DNA from 3 places in the Shewanella sp. AC91-MNA-CIBAN-0169 genome. Region 3 is predicted to be linked to each of the others. Evidence: predicted binding sites of a transcription regulator. Region 3 holds the regulator's gene; each other region holds the start of a gene.

Region 1 (5,697 bases), on a different contig from region 3:
ACAACGCACTAAACGTTATCGCCATATTGTGGGTCTTTCTAATCATTAACGAGTTAACGATTAGCGGGTTAAACATTTATTTGCTAACGATTAACGTGCTAACGATTAGCGCGCTGACAGTTAAAGTGCTGACATTAAGCGACTCGTCTTAACGCCTTCATATAAAACGCTAGCGCATAAAACGATGGATCTGTTGATTGCTACTGCCGCGCCATAATAGCGCGGGATCGGCTTTATCTTGCTCATACTTACCGTCAATCAACACATCCACAAAGTTCACCACAGCTTGTTGCTGCGGTGTAAGTTCAGCCAGTTGATAACCGGTCCACAGCCAAATATCTTTATCGGGACATTCCAGCTTTACCCGCGTAACCAATTTTAAGACACCTTCAAGATTGGCGGAATGCAGCGGATCGCCACCACTTAACGACAAGCCTCGACGGTAAATACGAGTATCGGTTAAATCATCAATAATCTGATCTTCTAGTGTTTGGCTAAAAACATGGCCAGCATCTACACGCCAAGTACTTTGGTTATAGCAACCTTTACAACCATGCTCGCAACCGCTAACAAATAACGTACAGCGGGTGCCTTCGCCGTTGATCACATCAACGCTATGATATGCACTGTAATGCATTATAAATGCTTCACTCTACGCTTAACTTCTTCTTGCTTACCGAAGTTAAATGGTCGTGCATCTGGGCTACCTAAATAACCACACACACGACGAGTAACAGACACTCGGCTTGGCTCATGATTACCACATTTAGGGCACACAAAGCCCTTACTAGTACAATTAAATTCACCAATAAAACCGCAATCGTAACACTCATCAATGGGAGTATTGGTGCCGTAATATGGCACTCGGCTATAACTGTAATCCCAAACGTTTTCGAGCGCTTCAATATTGTGCTGCATGTTGGGATATTCGCCGTAACAAATAAACCCACCATTAGCGATCGCTGGATAAGGTTGTTCAAAATCAATCTTATCAAAAGGATTTACTTTCTTTTCGACATCTAAGTGAAAACTATTGGTGTAATAGCCTTTGTCGGTCACACCTGCCACTACGCCAAACTGGGTAGTATCAAGCTGACAAAAACGGCTGCATAAATTTTCACTTGGGGTACTGTATAAACTAAAGCCATAACCTGTTTGTTGTTTCCAAGACTCAGTGGCTTGCTTTAAATGACTAATAATGGCGACAGCTTTATCACGTAATTGTGTGTTATCAAACACATGTTCAGCATTGCTGTATAAAGCATTAATAGTTTCGTGAAGACCAATAAACCCTAACGAAATTGATGCCCGGCCATTTTTGAAGATTTCGCTCACATCATCATCGGCATTTAAGCGCACGCCACAGGCGCCTTCCATATAAAGGATTGGTGCCACTCGTGCTTTAACGCCAGCTAAACGGGCAATACGCGTTTCTAAGGCTTTGCGGGCAATTAACAAACGCTCATCGAGTATTTGATAAAAACGCTGTTCATCTTTACCTGCTTCCAACGCTATACGCGGTAAATTAAGACTGACAACACCTAGATTATTGCGGCCTTCATGGACCAATTGACCATTTTCTTCATAGGCGCCCAAAAATGAGCGACATCCCATTGGGGTTTTAAACGAACCAGTGACTTTTACGACTTGATCATAATTAAGAATATCAGGGTACATGCGCATACTTGAACACGTTAAGGCCATCTTTTTAATGTCGTAATTAACATCAGTCGCTTTATGATTCACGCCATCTTTAATGGCAAACACCAATTTTGGAAAGACTGCTGTTTTACGATTTTTACCTAAACCCGCCATACGTACAGTTAACATCGATTGCTGAATTAAACGCGACTCCCACGACACGCCTAAACCAAAACCAAATGTGACAAATGGCGTTTGGCCGTTGGCGGTATGCAGGGTATTCACTTCATATTCAAGTGACTGGAATGCGTCATGACACTCTTTTTCGGTTTGTGTCATCGCATAACCTTCTACGTCAGCCACTTGCCATTTTTTTGCGACGCTAAGGTGCTTTTGATAACTGATTTGCACAAACTCAGCTAACACTTCGTCGATACGGTTAATCGTGGTACCACCATAAATGTGGCTCGCGACCTGGGCAATAATTTGCGCCGTAACTGCGGTAGCAGTTGAGATAGACTTAGGCGGTTCAATTTCAGCATTACCCATTTTAAAACCATGCGTTAACATGCCGGCTAAATCAATTAGCATGCAGTTAAACATCGGGAAAAAAGGCGCATAATCTAAGTCGTGATAGTGAATTTCGCCTTTTTCATGGGCGGCTACCACATCTTTTGGCAGTAAATGCGTTTTGGCATAATGCTTGGCCACAATGCCCGCTAATAAATCTCGTTGGGTCGGGATGACTTTGGCATCTTTATTGGCATTTTCGTTTAAAATGGCACTATCAGATTGCTCAACCAAACCGCGAATAGCACAATTTAATTTACTCTGGGTTTCACGGTGTTTATCTCTATCGTGACGGTACTCAATGTAATGACGCGCCACCGACTTAAACGGGCCCGACATTAATAAATTTTCAACTGCATCTTGTAGTTCGTGAATATCAACTTCGGTCTTCACAGCCATTTGCTGCTCTACCGTCTGCGCTAACTGCTGTGCATATTGATGGTCGGCTATACCTGCAGACTCCATTGCTGCCACAACAGCCTCTTTGATTCGACATCCATCAAAAGCAGTTCGGCATCCATCCCTTTTCACTACTACAAGCATACAACCATCCTTTACAAGCACTATATATAGCGCTTTAATACACGCACAACACAAGATAGAGTGTATTAGACACATTTACGCGGAGTAATACCTTGATCCAGATCATAATTGTCGGCAGTACTTAATATTGAAAAAACACTTGCTATCAACGATAGATATTGTAGGAATAGCAACTAATTTTGACAGGCTAATACAAGGGGATAAAATCGACATAATTTAGCGATTTGGGATGCTTTGCTGAATCGATAATCTGATGTGCAAACGCCATAAGGGTTGTATTTGACAACTTAAAATGGTGCTGAATGACGGTATTAAGTCATTGATCGAACCTTAAATGGCTAGATCAACAACATAAATAACGTACCCACTGTATCTAATGACTCGGTAGTTATCGTTAGATAATTGCGGGTAGACCATTGCGGATAGATCATTGCGGGCAAGTCACTACTAGATAACTACTAGATAATGACTAAATAACCATGAGTTAACTATGAGATAACTATGAGAGAGTGAATAATCTTATCAACTACATCAGACTGCGCAGGTTAGACAATGCCCTAGTTGAATAACAAACGCGGATTTAATGACAAATACCGATAAAATAGCAAATATTCACACAGCGGCAATCAACGGGTGTATTTATCATAAACACACCACTATATTCGATACTGCTTCAACATTTCTTTAAGGTCGCTTCGATTAAATGTTTAATATCACTTACAGCCTGCTCACCTGCTTTAATCGCTTCTTTAGCGCGATGAAACTCCATGGTGCCAATATCACCCACATCAGGTACGATGCAAATATCAGGTGGCTCGCCCATTAGGCGTGAACGTTTATGGCGTTGTTCTAAAATATCCATCGATTGTGACATCACCGCCAGCATACCCGGATGGGATTTTGAGCTTCCTAAAGAGAATTTATCGGTTAAGCCATTCATATAATCTTTGCCTTTACCCCATAGGTCCATAAAGCCAGATTCAAGCTCGCGCTTTTCATCAATAGGTTCAGACTTAGTGGCTTTGCGGCTTTTTACTTGCTCTGGGATTAAGTGCATTTGGCCACGACGATGGCCATTTAAATCCACCGCAATAACCACATCAACGCCCATAGAGCGAGCTAATGATACCGGCACAGGATTCACTACCGCACCGTCCACAACCCAGCGATGCCCTTGCTGTACTGGGGGTAAAAAGCCCGGCATTGAACATGAAGCCCTAACCGCATGGCGTAAGTCACCTTCTTTAAACCAAATCTCTTGCCCAGAATATAAATCGGTAGCCACTGCAGCAAAGGGACGATTCAGCTGTTCAATGTTAAGGTCGCCAATACGATTAGCCAATACATCAAATACTTTTTCACCACTGATAAGTCCGCCTTTTCGCCAGCCTAAATCCATTAACCCGAGTACATCCCAACTTGAAAATCCACTCACCCAGGTTTCAAGTTCACCCAAATGATTATTGGCATAGGCAGCACCCACTAATGCCCCTACCGAACAACCTGCCACTTTGTCAGGATAAATATCTAACTTGGCTAAACCATTCAATACCCCAATATGTGCCCAACCTTTAGCGGCTCCACTGCCTAGCGCTAATCCCACGGTGAGCTTTGTCATCTTTCGTTCCTTCCATGCTCGGTATTCAATTTTACGATACGCCCGCCTGAATCGTCCCATAGCGACGTCGAACTCAGGCAATAATATAAAGCTAAAAAATAGCATAACTAAAGCGACTCTTGTTGGCTATAGCAAGGTGAAACAGCTATAATCGTCGGCTATCATTTTTTAGGGGATTTACCTTTGCAATTTACCGATTTTTCGTTGGACAAGCGCCTGCTTGACAGTCTAAAGCACCTTGGCATTTCTACGCCTACCGATGTTCAAGCGCAAGCACTTCCCATTGCCTTATCAGGTAAAGATTTAATGGCATCGTCTAAAACCGGCTCAGGTAAAACCTTAGCGTTTTTATTGCCCGCAATGCAACGCGTGATATCCACTAGAGCATTGTCGAAAAAAGATCCTCGGGTACTTATCTTGTTACCGACTCGTGAATTAGCCCAGCAAGTTTATGGCCAATTACGTTTATTAGTCGCCAATACCCAATATAAAGCCATTAGCGTACTCGGCGGTGAGAACTTTAACGACCAAGCCAAAGCATTGGCCAGAGATCCACATTTCATTGTTGCCACACCGGGACGTATTGCGGATCACTTACAACAGCGCCACTTATATTTAAATGGCTTAGAATTACTGGTTCTTGACGAAGCTGACCGTATGCTCGATTTAGGTTTTGCGCCACAGCTAAAAGCCATTAATGATGCCGCTGATCATAAGCGTCGCCAAACGTTAATGTTTTCAGCTACGTTAGATCATGAAAGCATCGGTGACATTGCAACAACATTGCTCAAAACACCAAGCCATGTCTCTATCGGTGAGTCTTACACTGAACATAAAGATATTGAGCAACGAATTATTTTGGTTGACCATTTAGACCATAAACAAGCCTTGCTACAGCACATCTTAAGCCAAGAGCAACACAAGCAAGTGATTGTATTTACCGCTACGCGTTCAGATACCGACCGTTTAGCCACGCTATTGGCTGCGCAAGGTTTTGCCACCTCAGCACTCAGTGGTGATTTAAAGCAATCGGCTCGTAACCAAATTATGGATCAATTTGCTCGTGGCCAATCAAAAATATTAGTGACAACCGATGTGGCATCACGCGGCCTTGATTTAATCAACGTATCATTAGTGATTAACTTTGATATGCCAAAGTTTGCAGAAGAGTACGTCCACCGTATTGGTCGTACTGGCCGTGCAGGCGCTAAAGGTGATGCGGTTTCATTTGTAGGTCCTAAAGATTGGGACAGCTTTAAAAAAGTACAATTGTTTTTACGTAAAAATTTCGACCTCACGGTGATTGAAGGCTTAAAGGCCAAATT
Region 2 (5,697 bases), on a different contig from region 3:
CGACTTCACTGCAGTTTGGAAATACTTATAAAATGGTAAACAACCGGTGTGGAATGCTTCGCCGCCACGAATAGGGCTACCAAGGGCACGAATACGACCCGCATTAATACCAATACCAGCACGTTGGCTAACGTATTTAACGATAGACGATGCAGTCGCATTGATTGAATCTAAGCTGTCATCACACTCAATCAATACACATGAGCTGAACTGACGTGTAGGGGTACGCACACCGGCCATGATTGGTGTTGGTAAAGAAATCTTAAACAGAGACGTCGCGTCATAGAAGTCTTTAATGTACTTCAAACGAATTTCTTTTGGGTAACGGGCAAACAAACATGCAGCGACTAATATGTATAAAAACTGGGCGCTTTCGTACACTTCATGGGTGACACGGTTTTGAACCAGGTATTTACCTTCAAGTTGCTTTACCGCGGCATAAGAGAAGTTCAAATCGCGCCAATGATCGATATAGGTGTCGAGTGTGTCTAATTCTTCACGGCTGTAGTCAGCCATGATATGCATGTCATATTTACCCAGTTCAACTAATTTGGTGACATGGTCATATAACGTTGGTGGTTCAAATTGACCAAACGCTTTTTTACGTAAGTGGAACACCGCTAAGCGGGCAGCCACAAATTGGTAGTCAGGTGACTCTGGAGAGATCAAGTCAGCCGCAGCTTTAATGATCGTTTCATGAATGGCTTCTGTTGGAATGCCATCAAAAAACTGCAGATGAGATCGAAGTTCTACTTCAGATACTGAGACGTTTTTTAATCCCTTGGCTGCCCAAGTGATCACGCGATGAATTTTATCTAAATCGATAGATTCACGTTCGCCACTGCGTTTAGTGACTGTCATATTGCTATTCATTGAAGAGAGGCCTTGGTTCTATATCTAATCATGTGATCTGTTGTTGGATGCAGTGCTGCTTGATTCGATCCGAACCAGTTACAAAACAATTCCATGTTAAAACAATCAACCTGATGTACTCACAACGTGGTAGTTAAACACCAGTACGTTCAGTTAGCCACTACATCCTTTGGAACGTCGTGGAGTAGTGTTTTGATTGTCAGCCACACACAAGATATGGTGTTATTTAAAATCTAAGATACAAGATAGTGAGGTTTGAGGTTTATTGCAAGCCACAATTTCATTAACTTCTTGTGGATAACTTGAGGATAAACGGCAGGGTTAGTGACAACTAACCCTAGAGCCCAAATTCATAAAGAGTTTTTGATAAATGATATTTTTTAATCCATCAAATGATAAAAATTTGATCGCTAAAATAAACAGCGATCAAAAAAAATGGACCGTTTATTGGTTGATCTTTTGTTGGTTTTGATCGGGTAGAAATTGATGACTGTTAACTGTACATTTAAGCTTAATAAGACCCGTTAAACTTCACTCATGCTTTGTTCATTTACCCAAAAATTAACCCGCTAAACCGATGTCGAACACTGTCATTAATCAGTGAAAAACTGTTTAAGTGAGGCTCCGTGTTGAAATTGTTTGCCTGCTGGCCATGTGTCAGGTTTATCTGTCGCAGATAAATAACCCCATAACGCAACGCCGCCTAACATACTGGCATTGTGGGCGGCGACTAAGTCACGTTCAGCGTCACCTAGATATAAGATACTTTGAGGAGCAATGGCAATTTGTTGTGCTGCTAGCAGCATTGGTGCGGTATGAGGTTTAGAGTGACGAGTGCTATCACCACTGATCATGGTTTTCAATTTATGAGTTAAACCAAGCTTTTCCACTAATGGCCTGGCAAATCGAGCCGGCTTATTGGTCACTACGCCATAAGGAATCGATTGGGCATCAAATAAGGATAATAGTTCGGGTAAGTCAGCGAATAAACGGCTGTTGTCACCATTGATACGGGCATAATGCTGAAGTAGTGCTTGCTGGATGGTAATTTGTACTTGTTCATCGGCATCTGGAATGGCCGTTTTAACTAAATATAAGCTGCCATGTGATGCCGCATGGCGCATCAAGTCAAGCGGTTGGACGTTAAAACCGGCTTCATCCAAGCTGAGATTCAATGCCTGTACTAAATCTGGTGCGGTATCGGCTAAGGTACCGTCTAAATCGAACAGCACTCCTTTTATATCTTGTTTATGCAAGGGCTAGCTCCTAACGAGAGAAAATAACAATAGACAGTGCAAGCCCTTTATAGCGTTATTGACACAACATAACGCTATTGTGGTGCATTCACATTGAAATGTTGAAAAGAATCACCTGGATGATTAATCAATTTTTTGAGTGGCTATCATATAATTTACATCGACACTTTTAGTGTACTTAAACACACCCGACAATGGATTGTAGGTAATTCCCAGCGCATCTTTACACAATAAGTCGGTGTTATCGACTAATGCCATCAGTTCCGATGGGCGAATAAACTTGCTGTGATCGTGAGTACCAACTGGCAGCATTTTTAATAAATACTCTGCGCCGATAATCGTCTTTAAATACGACATCATATTACGGTTTATGGTTGAGAAAAACACAAAACCATTAGGTTTAACCATGTCACAACAGGCTTGAATAACCGATTGGGGATCGGGTACATGTTCGAGCATTTCCATGCAAGTGACCACATCATAATATTCGCGGTGGTTATCGCGATGTGCTTCGGCTGTTGTTTTGAGGTAATTAACCGTAACACCAGACTCTAAGGCATGTAGTTTTGCCACTTCAAGTGGCGCGTTGCCCATATCAATACCGTCAACGTTAGCACCTAGGCGCGCCATACTTTCTGACAAAATACCGCCACCACAGCCAACATCAAGTACTTTTTTGTCAAAAATACCTTCAGCGGTTTGGTCAATGTAGTTTAAACGCAGTGGATTAAGTAAATGTAATGGCTTGAACTCGCCATTGAGATCCCACCACGTTTGCGCCATGGCTTCAAATTTTGCGATCTCGAGTGGATCAACATTGGGTGTCGATTGTTCAGCGTGTGACATAACGTAACCTAAGTGTGTAATAAAGTATGGTCGCTATTATAGCGATAACCTTTGCGAATAGTAGTCAACAATGGCTTTTGCCGTTTACGCTTGCTCATAAAACATCCATTTAAGCGAGGTAAATGGATGTTTTATGCTATCAACTGCTTAAATCATCAACAAGTTAACGATAATTGTTGCTCAAATTTAGTCGTATATTAGCCAATGAATAAACTAAATTAGCTGAAAATATTAGCTTTTTTGTAATTTTTAAGAGTGATAGAGCATTTGGCTGGTCTTTGCTCTGGCGACATTAAATATCTGTGTTAGAATGCCAAATCACGTTTTTAAGCTAGATAATAATATGGAAGTTTTATTGTCAGCTCACTTTAGGGGAACGCGCAGTTTATGACTGATCTGGCATCATCTATTTCGCCAATTAACATCGAAGACGAACTTAAAAATTCTTACCTTGATTACGCCATGAGCGTAATTGTAGGTCGTGCATTACCTGACGTCCGTGACGGTTTAAAACCAGTTCACCGTCGAGTATTGTTCGCAATGAGCGAATTAAAAAACGATTGGAACAAACCATATAAAAAATCCGCTCGTGTCGTTGGTGACGTAATTGGTAAATATCACCCACACGGTGATACTGCTGTATACGATACAATTGTACGTATGGCGCAACCGTTCTCGCTACGCTACACATTGATTGACGGACAAGGAAACTTTGGTTCGGTCGACGGTGACTCTGCAGCGGCGATGCGTTATACCGAAATCCGCATGCAAAAGTTGGCGCATTCATTATTAGCCGACCTTGAAAAAGAAACTGTGGATTTTGTGCCTAACTACGATGGCACAGAGATGATCCCTGCGGTGTTACCAACACGCGTACCGAACTTATTAATCAATGGTTCATCAGGTATTGCGGTCGGTATGGCCACTAACATTCCACCTCACAACTTAACAGAAGTAGTGAAAGGCTGTTTGGCGTTAATCGAAGATCCAAGTTTATCGATTGAACAGTTAATGGAATACATTCCAGGTCCAGATTTTCCAACGGCAGCTTCAATAAACGGTCGCAAAGGCATTATCGATGCTTATCACACTGGCCGTGGTCGCGCTATCATGCGCTCGAAAGCGGAAATTGAAACTGAAGATAATGGTCGTGAACGTATTATTGTTCATGAAATTCCATATCAAGTTAACAAAGCCCGTTTGATTGAAAAAATTGCCGAGCTTGTTAAAGATAAAAAATTAGAAGGTATCAGTGGCCTACGCGATGAGTCTGATAAAGACGGTATGCGTATTGTTATTGAAATCAAACGTGGTGAAGTGGGTGAGGTTGTACTAAACAACTTATATTCTCAAACACAAATGCAGTGTTCTTTTGGTATCAACATGGTGGCATTGACTAACGGTCAGCCTAAATTGTTTAACCTTAAAGAAATGCTTGAGTGTTTTATTCTTCACCGTCGTGAAGTGGTCACGCGCCGTACTGTATTTGAACTGCGTAAAGCCCGTGAACGTGCTCATGTTCTTGAAGCACTAGCCATTGCATTGGCTAACATCGACCCTATTATTGCGCTTATTAAAGCTTCACCTACACCTGCTGAAGCCAAAGCAAAATTGGTTGCACAAGGTTGGGAATTAGGCCATGTACAAGGCATGCTTGAAAAAGCTGGCGATGACGCTGCACGCCCTGAATGGTTAGAGCCTGAGTTCGGTATCCGTGACGGTCAGTACTATTTAACTGAGCAACAAGCCCAAGCGATTTTGGAATTACGTCTGCACCGTTTAACCGGTCTAGAACATGACAAGATTTTAGCTGAATATGAAGAGCTTTTAGTTCTTATTGCAGGTTTGTTATTCATTCTTCGTACTCCATCGCGTTTGATGGAAGTGATTAAAGAAGAACTAGAAGAAATACTTGAGCAATACGGTGACGAACGTCGCACCATTATTAACGCCAACGAAATTGATATGAGTCTTGAAGACTTAATCAATGAAGAAGATGTTGTAGTGACCTTGTCTCACTTAGGTTATGCGAAATACCAAGTGCTGTCTGACTACCAAGCGCAACGTCGTGGTGGTAAAGGCAAAGCGGCAACTAAAGTAAAAGATGAAGACTTTGTCGAAAAGTTATTGGTGGCAAACACCCATGATACCATCTTGTGCTTCTCTGACTTTGGTAAGATGTACTGGCTAAAAGTGTATCAATTACCATTGGCAAGTCGTACAGCCCGTGGTCGTCCAATTGTTAACTTATTACCACTGTCTGACGGTGAGCACATTACTGCAATCCTACCAGTACGTGAATACGCAGATGATAAATTTATCATCATGGCTACCGCACACGGTACCGTTAAGAAAACAGCATTAACAGCATACAGTAACCCTCGTGCAAACGGCATTATTGCGGTGAACCTAAAAGACGGCGACCAATTAATTGGCGTTGATATTACTGAAGGTAGTGACGACATTATGTTGTTCTCTAATGAAGGTAAAGTGGTTCGTTTTAATGAAAAAGCGCGTGATTCTGAAACCGGTGAAGTGAAGATTGATGCTGAAACTGGCGAAGAAATTATTGCACTGCGCCCTATGGGTCGTACTGCTACCGGTGTTCGTGGTATTAAACTTGATGCTGGCCAAAAAGTGGTGTCGTTAATTGTACCTAAAGGTGACGGTGCTATTTTAACCGTAACTGAAAATGGTTACGGTAAGCGTACTGAGCTGAGTG
Region 3 (5,697 bases):
TTGCTGGCGCAGGAGATTGACCATTATCTTCAGCTTCAAAGGCTTTTACTTTGGCCAATAAATTACTTGTATGTTCATCATTACCCAGTAGTACTAAAACGCCACCTTCGGAAGCAATCCGCTCCATGGCTTTTTCTAATGGCCAACTGCGCTTTTGATCACGTTCAGAATGCAGCAAATCATTAAAGGTGTTTTGCAAATGCACACGCACCAAACAATTCGGTTTTACTTCATCTTTAACCAGGGCGTAGTGTAATTGATTATCGATAGTGTCTCTAAACGTCACCATAGTAAATTCACCAAAACGAGTGGGTAATTTACACTGAGCTTCACGTACAACGGTAGTTTCATTAGTGTTACGGTATTCGATTAAATCGGCAATAGTACCGATTTTAATCCCATGTTTTTCACTGAATATTTCTAAGTCTGGACAGCGCGCCATGGTGCCATCTTCGTTTAAAATCTCAACAATGACGCCTGAAGGTTCACAGCCAGCTAAGCGCGCTAAATCGCAACCCGCTTCAGTGTGGCCAGCGCGGGTTAATACTCCGCCCTCTTGTGCCATCAACGGAAAAATATGTCCAGGTTGCACTAAATCAGAGGCTTTGGCGTCTTTGGCAACGGCAGCTTGTACGGTCACTGCACGGTCATGAGCAGAAATACCTGTTGTGACTCCGGTCGCCGCTTCAATTGATACGGTAAAATTAGTCGAGAACTGGGCATTATTATTGGTAACCATTAAAGGCAAATTAAGCTGCTGACAACGCTCTTTGGTCATTGTTTGGCAAATTAATCCACGGCCATAGGTTGCCATGAAATTGATTGCTGCTGGCGTCACTTTATCAGCGGCCATGATCAAATCACCTTCATTCTCTCTGTCTTCATCATCCATCAAGATAACCATCTTACCTTGACGAATATCTTCAATGATTTCTTCTATGCTATGTAGCGCCATTGTCAGACCTTTATTTAGTAAGTGTTTGATTTAAACCTTAGGCATTAAATCTATTGGTATTGCATATTATGTATAGGGTACAAATGGTATTTTACTGTCGCGATTAACGTAAAAAACCTGATTTAGCGAGTAACTCCATGGTCACGCCCGATGAAGGCTGCACATGGTTAGTTTCCGGTTGCATTAAACGTTCTAAATAACGCGCGATTAAATCGACCTCGATATTGACACTATCACCTACTTTTAAATCCACCAGCGTGGTTTCACCTGCAGTGTGAGGTACAATCGTTAATCTAAAACGAGCACCATCAACTTCATTAACAGTCAGGCTTACACCATCGATGGTGATCGAGCCTTTGTGAGCAATATAGCGACTTAATTGGGCCGGTACTGATAACCAAAACTCTAGTGATTTACCTCTGTAAGCGCATTGCTCAACTTTGGCAATGCCGTCGACGTGTCCACTTACCATGTGTCCACCTAATCGAGTGGTTGCCGTAACCGCTTTCTCAAGATTAACCTTTTGACCGACCTGATAACGACTAAAGCCAGTTAAGTCAACGGTTTCAGCTGATATATCAGCAACGTAACCATCACCTAAACGCTCAACAACGGTCAAACACACGCCATTGGTTGCTATACTGTCACCTAGCTTTACATCCGTTAAATCCAGCTTACCGCTGGCAACTGTTAAGCGGATATCGTTACCTTTGCGATCAATTTTACGTAATGTGCCAAGGGCTTCGATTATTCCTGTAAACATAATACTCACTTTTTTCAGTTAAACTTTGCTGTTGTTCAGGTTTTGGACTGAACAACACGCACATTAATAGGGTTGATTATATCTGAGGATATAACGCTTATCTTGTCCAACGTTGCGTTCATCAATTAATTGCAGTGCCGGCGTTTGTTCCATTGTACTGTAATTAGGTAACTGCAACATATTACGTCCGTGGCTACCTAATAGTTTAGGCGCCTGGTAAAGCACAATATCATCAACGAGCCCTTGGGCGACAAATGCTCCGGCTAAGGTAGCACCGGCTTCAACTAAAACAGAATTAGTATGCTGACCTAAATATGTTAGCAAAGCTAACAATGGGATTCTGCCTGACGAGTCACACGTTAACTGAAGAAATGATACGTGATCTGGAAATGCAGCTTTGGTACTTTCGGGATAATTACAGCCAGAAACCAGTAAAATAGGACTTTGAATTGAAAATAATTGTTGTGTTGCTGTTAATCTTGCGCGACTGTCGAGCACAACCCTTAGAGGTTGGAAGATTTCATCTTTTGTATGGCGAGTGGTTAACTCACCTAACGCCTCATAGCGCACATTAAGGCTTGGGTCATCGACAAGAATGGTTTCAACACCAGTGATTAGCGCACAATGGCTAGCGCGGTATTTTTGCACATCAGCTCTTGCTGCACTGCCAGTAATCCACTTCGACACGCCATTAGACAGAGCCGTCTTACCATCTAAACTGGCTGCTATCTTTACCGTTATCCAAGGAAGTCCTGTTTTCATCCGCTTCATAAAACCCAGATTAAGGTCATAGGCTTGTTCGCTGAGCAATCCAACATCAACGTTAATACCAGCCTCACGTAACAGGGTTATACCGCGACCAGACACTTGTGGATTTGCATCGGTCACCGATACCACAACTCTGGCAACTTTGGCATTAATTAAGCCTAAAGCACAAGGTGGTGTGCGGCCATAATGACTGCAAGGTTCAAGAGTGACATACGCCGTGGCACCTTCAGCAGACAAGCCATTATCATGCACCATTTTCAGCGCATTAACTTCGGCATGCCCTTGGCCAGCACGTTGATGATAACCCTCACCAATAATCTTATTCTGATAAACAATGACACAACCGACACAAGGATTTGGCCGAGTGGTATAACGGCCTTTCTCGGCAAGCGCGATGGCACGGCTCATCATTTGGGTGTCAAAGGTGGACCAGTTAGACATGGGAGATAATCTCTTATTGCTTAAATGCCATTAAAACCATTAAAACAGATATTATTAAGCAGCATTACTTTTGCAATTTAGCAATGGCTTCACCAAATTGGGATACATCTTCAAATGCGCGATAAACCGATGCAAAGCGGATATATGCCACTTTATCAAGGCTCATCAACTGTTCCATCATCAGATTACCAATCATTTCAGAATTCACCTCACGCTCACCTGTCGCGCGCAGTGTTGATTTGATTTTAGTCAATGCTTGTTCAATTTCATCAATTGAGACCGGGCGTTTTTCGACCGCACGTAGCATGCCGCCACGCAATTTTTCTTCATCGAATGGTTGTCGAGTGCCGTCACGTTTGATGACTCTAGGCATGACTAATTCTGCGCCTTCAAACGTGGTGAAACGTTCATGACATTCGGTACATTCCCGGCGGCGACGTACTTGGTGACCATCAGCCACTAATCGAGAATCTATAACTTTGGTATCGGTCGCGCTACAAAAAGGGCAATGCATTGAACCTCCTGCAGAAAAAAACAAAATGGCCGCTAACAATTAGCGGCCATTAAAGTTTATCCTATTTGTTGAGCAAGGTTAACCTAAACCTTTTCAACAGGCATCAAGTGACGATTAACCGTATACAGGGAATCGGGCACATAATGCCAACACTAGACCTTTGACTCGTTCAGCCACTTCGGCGTTAGATGCATCATCAAGAATGTCACAAATCCAACCGGTCAATTCTTTCGCTTCTGCTTCTTTAAAACCACGACGAGTAATTGCTGGCGTTCCAATACGAACACCAGAGGTGACAAACGGTGAACGTGGATCATCAGGTACTGAGTTTTTGTTGACGGTAATGTTGGCATTGCCCAATGCAGCATCTGCTTCTTTACCAGTTAAATCACGACCAATTAAATCAACCAACATTAAATGGTTTTCTGTACCGCCAGAAACAATTTTGTAACCGCGAGCTAAAAATACTTCAACCATAGCTTTAGCGTTTTTAACCACTTGCTGTTGATATACTTTAAACTCTGGCTCTAATGCCTCTTTAAATGCAACCGCTTTACCTGCGATTACATGCATTAAAGGGCCACCTTGGCCACCAGGGAATACCGCTGAGTTCAACTTTTTATACAACACTTCATCATCGGCAGCAGAAATAATAATCCCGCCACGTGGACCCGCTAATGTTTTATGAGTTGTTGAGGTAACCACATGTGCATGTGGGACAGGGGTTGGATAAACATCTGCAGCCACTAAGCCTGCAACGTGAGCCATATCAACAAGCAAATAAGCACCAACTTTATCAGCAATCTCACGCATTTTAGCCCAATCGACTATGCCTGAAAATGCCGAAAAACCGCCGATCATCATCTTAGGCTTGTGCTCAATGGCTAAACGTTCCATTTCGTCATAATCAATTTTGCCAGCTTCATCGATACCGTAAGGAATGATGTTGTAAAGCTTGCCTGAAAAATTCACTGGTGAACCATGGGTCAAATGACCACCATGAGCAAGGTTCATCCCTAAAACAGTATCACCCGGTTGTAACAACGCCATAAACACTGCGCTGTTTGCTTGTGAGCCTGAATGAGGCTGTACGTTGGCATAAGTTGCACCAAATAATTCTTTTGCGCGTTCAATAGCCAATGTTTCAACAACATCAACGTATTCGCACCCACCATAATAACGCTTGCCTGGATAACCTTCAGCATACTTGTTAGTTAACTGAGAACCTTGCGCTTCCATCACACGTGGACTGGTATAGTTTTCAGATGCAATCAATTCAATGTGTTCTTCTTGACGACAAGTTTCATCTTCAATGGCTTTAAATAATTCTGGATCATAATCCGCAATATTCATCGCTTTCTTCAACATGGTAGCTCCAACATCATTATCTATATAGTAGGGTTGCGCGGTATTCTACTCTGCAACGATAATGATTTACAGTACAAACAACATGAAATTCACTGTGTTCTGAATACAAAACGATTCATGTTGATAACACCAAGCTAGTAGATTGTTTAGCGAATTGAGTCTAAAAAGCACGCTAGATAAAATCACACAATTGCCTGTTGAGTTCAGCACATAATACAGTAGAATTATCACCATCTTTGTTGACAATTAGACAGTATAATTATGGCTCAATTTGTATATAGCATGCTTCGTGTGGGTAAAATTGTCCCACCCAAAAAGCAAATATTAAAAGACATTTCATTAAGCTTCTTTCCTGGCGCTAAGATTGGTGTGCTCGGGTTAAACGGTTCAGGTAAATCAACATTGCTGCGCATCATGGCGGGAATAGATACCGAAATTGAAGGTGAAGCACGCCCAATGCCTGGGTTAAAAATTGGCTACTTACCGCAGGAGCCGCGCTTAAACGAACAACAAACTGTGCGCGAAGCCGTCGAAGAAGCCCTAAGCGAAGCTAAAAATGCACTAATACGCTTAGACGAGGTCTATTCTGCTTATGCTGAGCCCGATGCAGACTTCGACGCACTTGCAAAAGAGCAAGGCGAATTAGAAGCCATCATCCAATCTCAAGATGCGCATAATCTTGATCATATTCTTGAACGTGCAGCTAACGCATTACGTCTGCCCGATTGGGATGAGAAAATTGCCGTACTCTCTGGTGGTGAACGACGCCGAGTGGCCATTTGTCGTTTATTGCTTGAAAAACCAGAAATGCTATTACTCGACGAACCAACCAACCATTTGGATGCCGAGTCCGTGGCATGGTTAGAACACTTTTTACAAGAATATAAC

Evidence for each region. The regulator NrdR, encoded in region 3, represses ribonucleotide reductase genes. The targets are predictions, from matches to a motif close to AAACACNANATNTNGTGTTT.
Region 1: a site for NrdR is predicted at 2,770-2,789, ahead of nrdD (anaerobic ribonucleoside-triphosphate reductase). Genes of this name have one in related genera too.
Region 2: a site for NrdR is predicted at 1,079-1,098, ahead of nrdA (class 1a ribonucleoside-diphosphate reductase subunit alpha). Genes of this name have one in related genera too.

The regions. Positions count from the first base shown of each region.
Region 1 is NZ_JBEOPM010000029.1:53,399-59,095, forward strand. Features, by position in the region: gene AAEY98_RS19305 (NADH:flavin oxidoreductase/NADH oxidase family protein) at 1-49, shown strand, start outside; gene nrdG (anaerobic ribonucleoside-triphosphate reductase-activating protein) at 170-637, opposite strand; gene nrdD (anaerobic ribonucleoside-triphosphate reductase) at 637-2,754, opposite strand; gene rssA (patatin-like phospholipase RssA) at 3,428-4,372, opposite strand; gene AAEY98_RS19325 (DEAD/DEAH box helicase) at 4,556-5,697, shown strand, end outside.
Region 2 is NZ_JBEOPM010000005.1:175,128-180,824, reverse strand. Features, by position in the region: gene nrdA (class 1a ribonucleoside-diphosphate reductase subunit alpha) at 1-873, opposite strand, end outside; gene AAEY98_RS07125 (HAD family hydrolase) at 1,467-2,129, opposite strand; gene ubiG (bifunctional 2-polyprenyl-6-hydroxyphenol methylase/3-demethylubiquinol 3-O-methyltransferase UbiG) at 2,253-2,975, opposite strand; gene gyrA (DNA gyrase subunit A) at 3,363-5,697, shown strand, end outside.
Region 3 is NZ_JBEOPM010000001.1:532,701-538,397, reverse strand. Features, by position in the region: gene ribBA (bifunctional 3,4-dihydroxy-2-butanone-4-phosphate synthase/GTP cyclohydrolase II) at 1-955, opposite strand, end outside; gene AAEY98_RS02265 (riboflavin synthase) at 1,059-1,718, opposite strand; gene ribD (bifunctional diaminohydroxyphosphoribosylaminopyrimidine deaminase/5-amino-6-(5-phosphoribosylamino)uracil reductase RibD) at 1,782-2,927, opposite strand; gene nrdR (transcriptional regulator NrdR) at 2,992-3,441, opposite strand; gene glyA (serine hydroxymethyltransferase) at 3,556-4,809, opposite strand; gene ettA (energy-dependent translational throttle protein EttA) at 5,071-5,697, shown strand, end outside.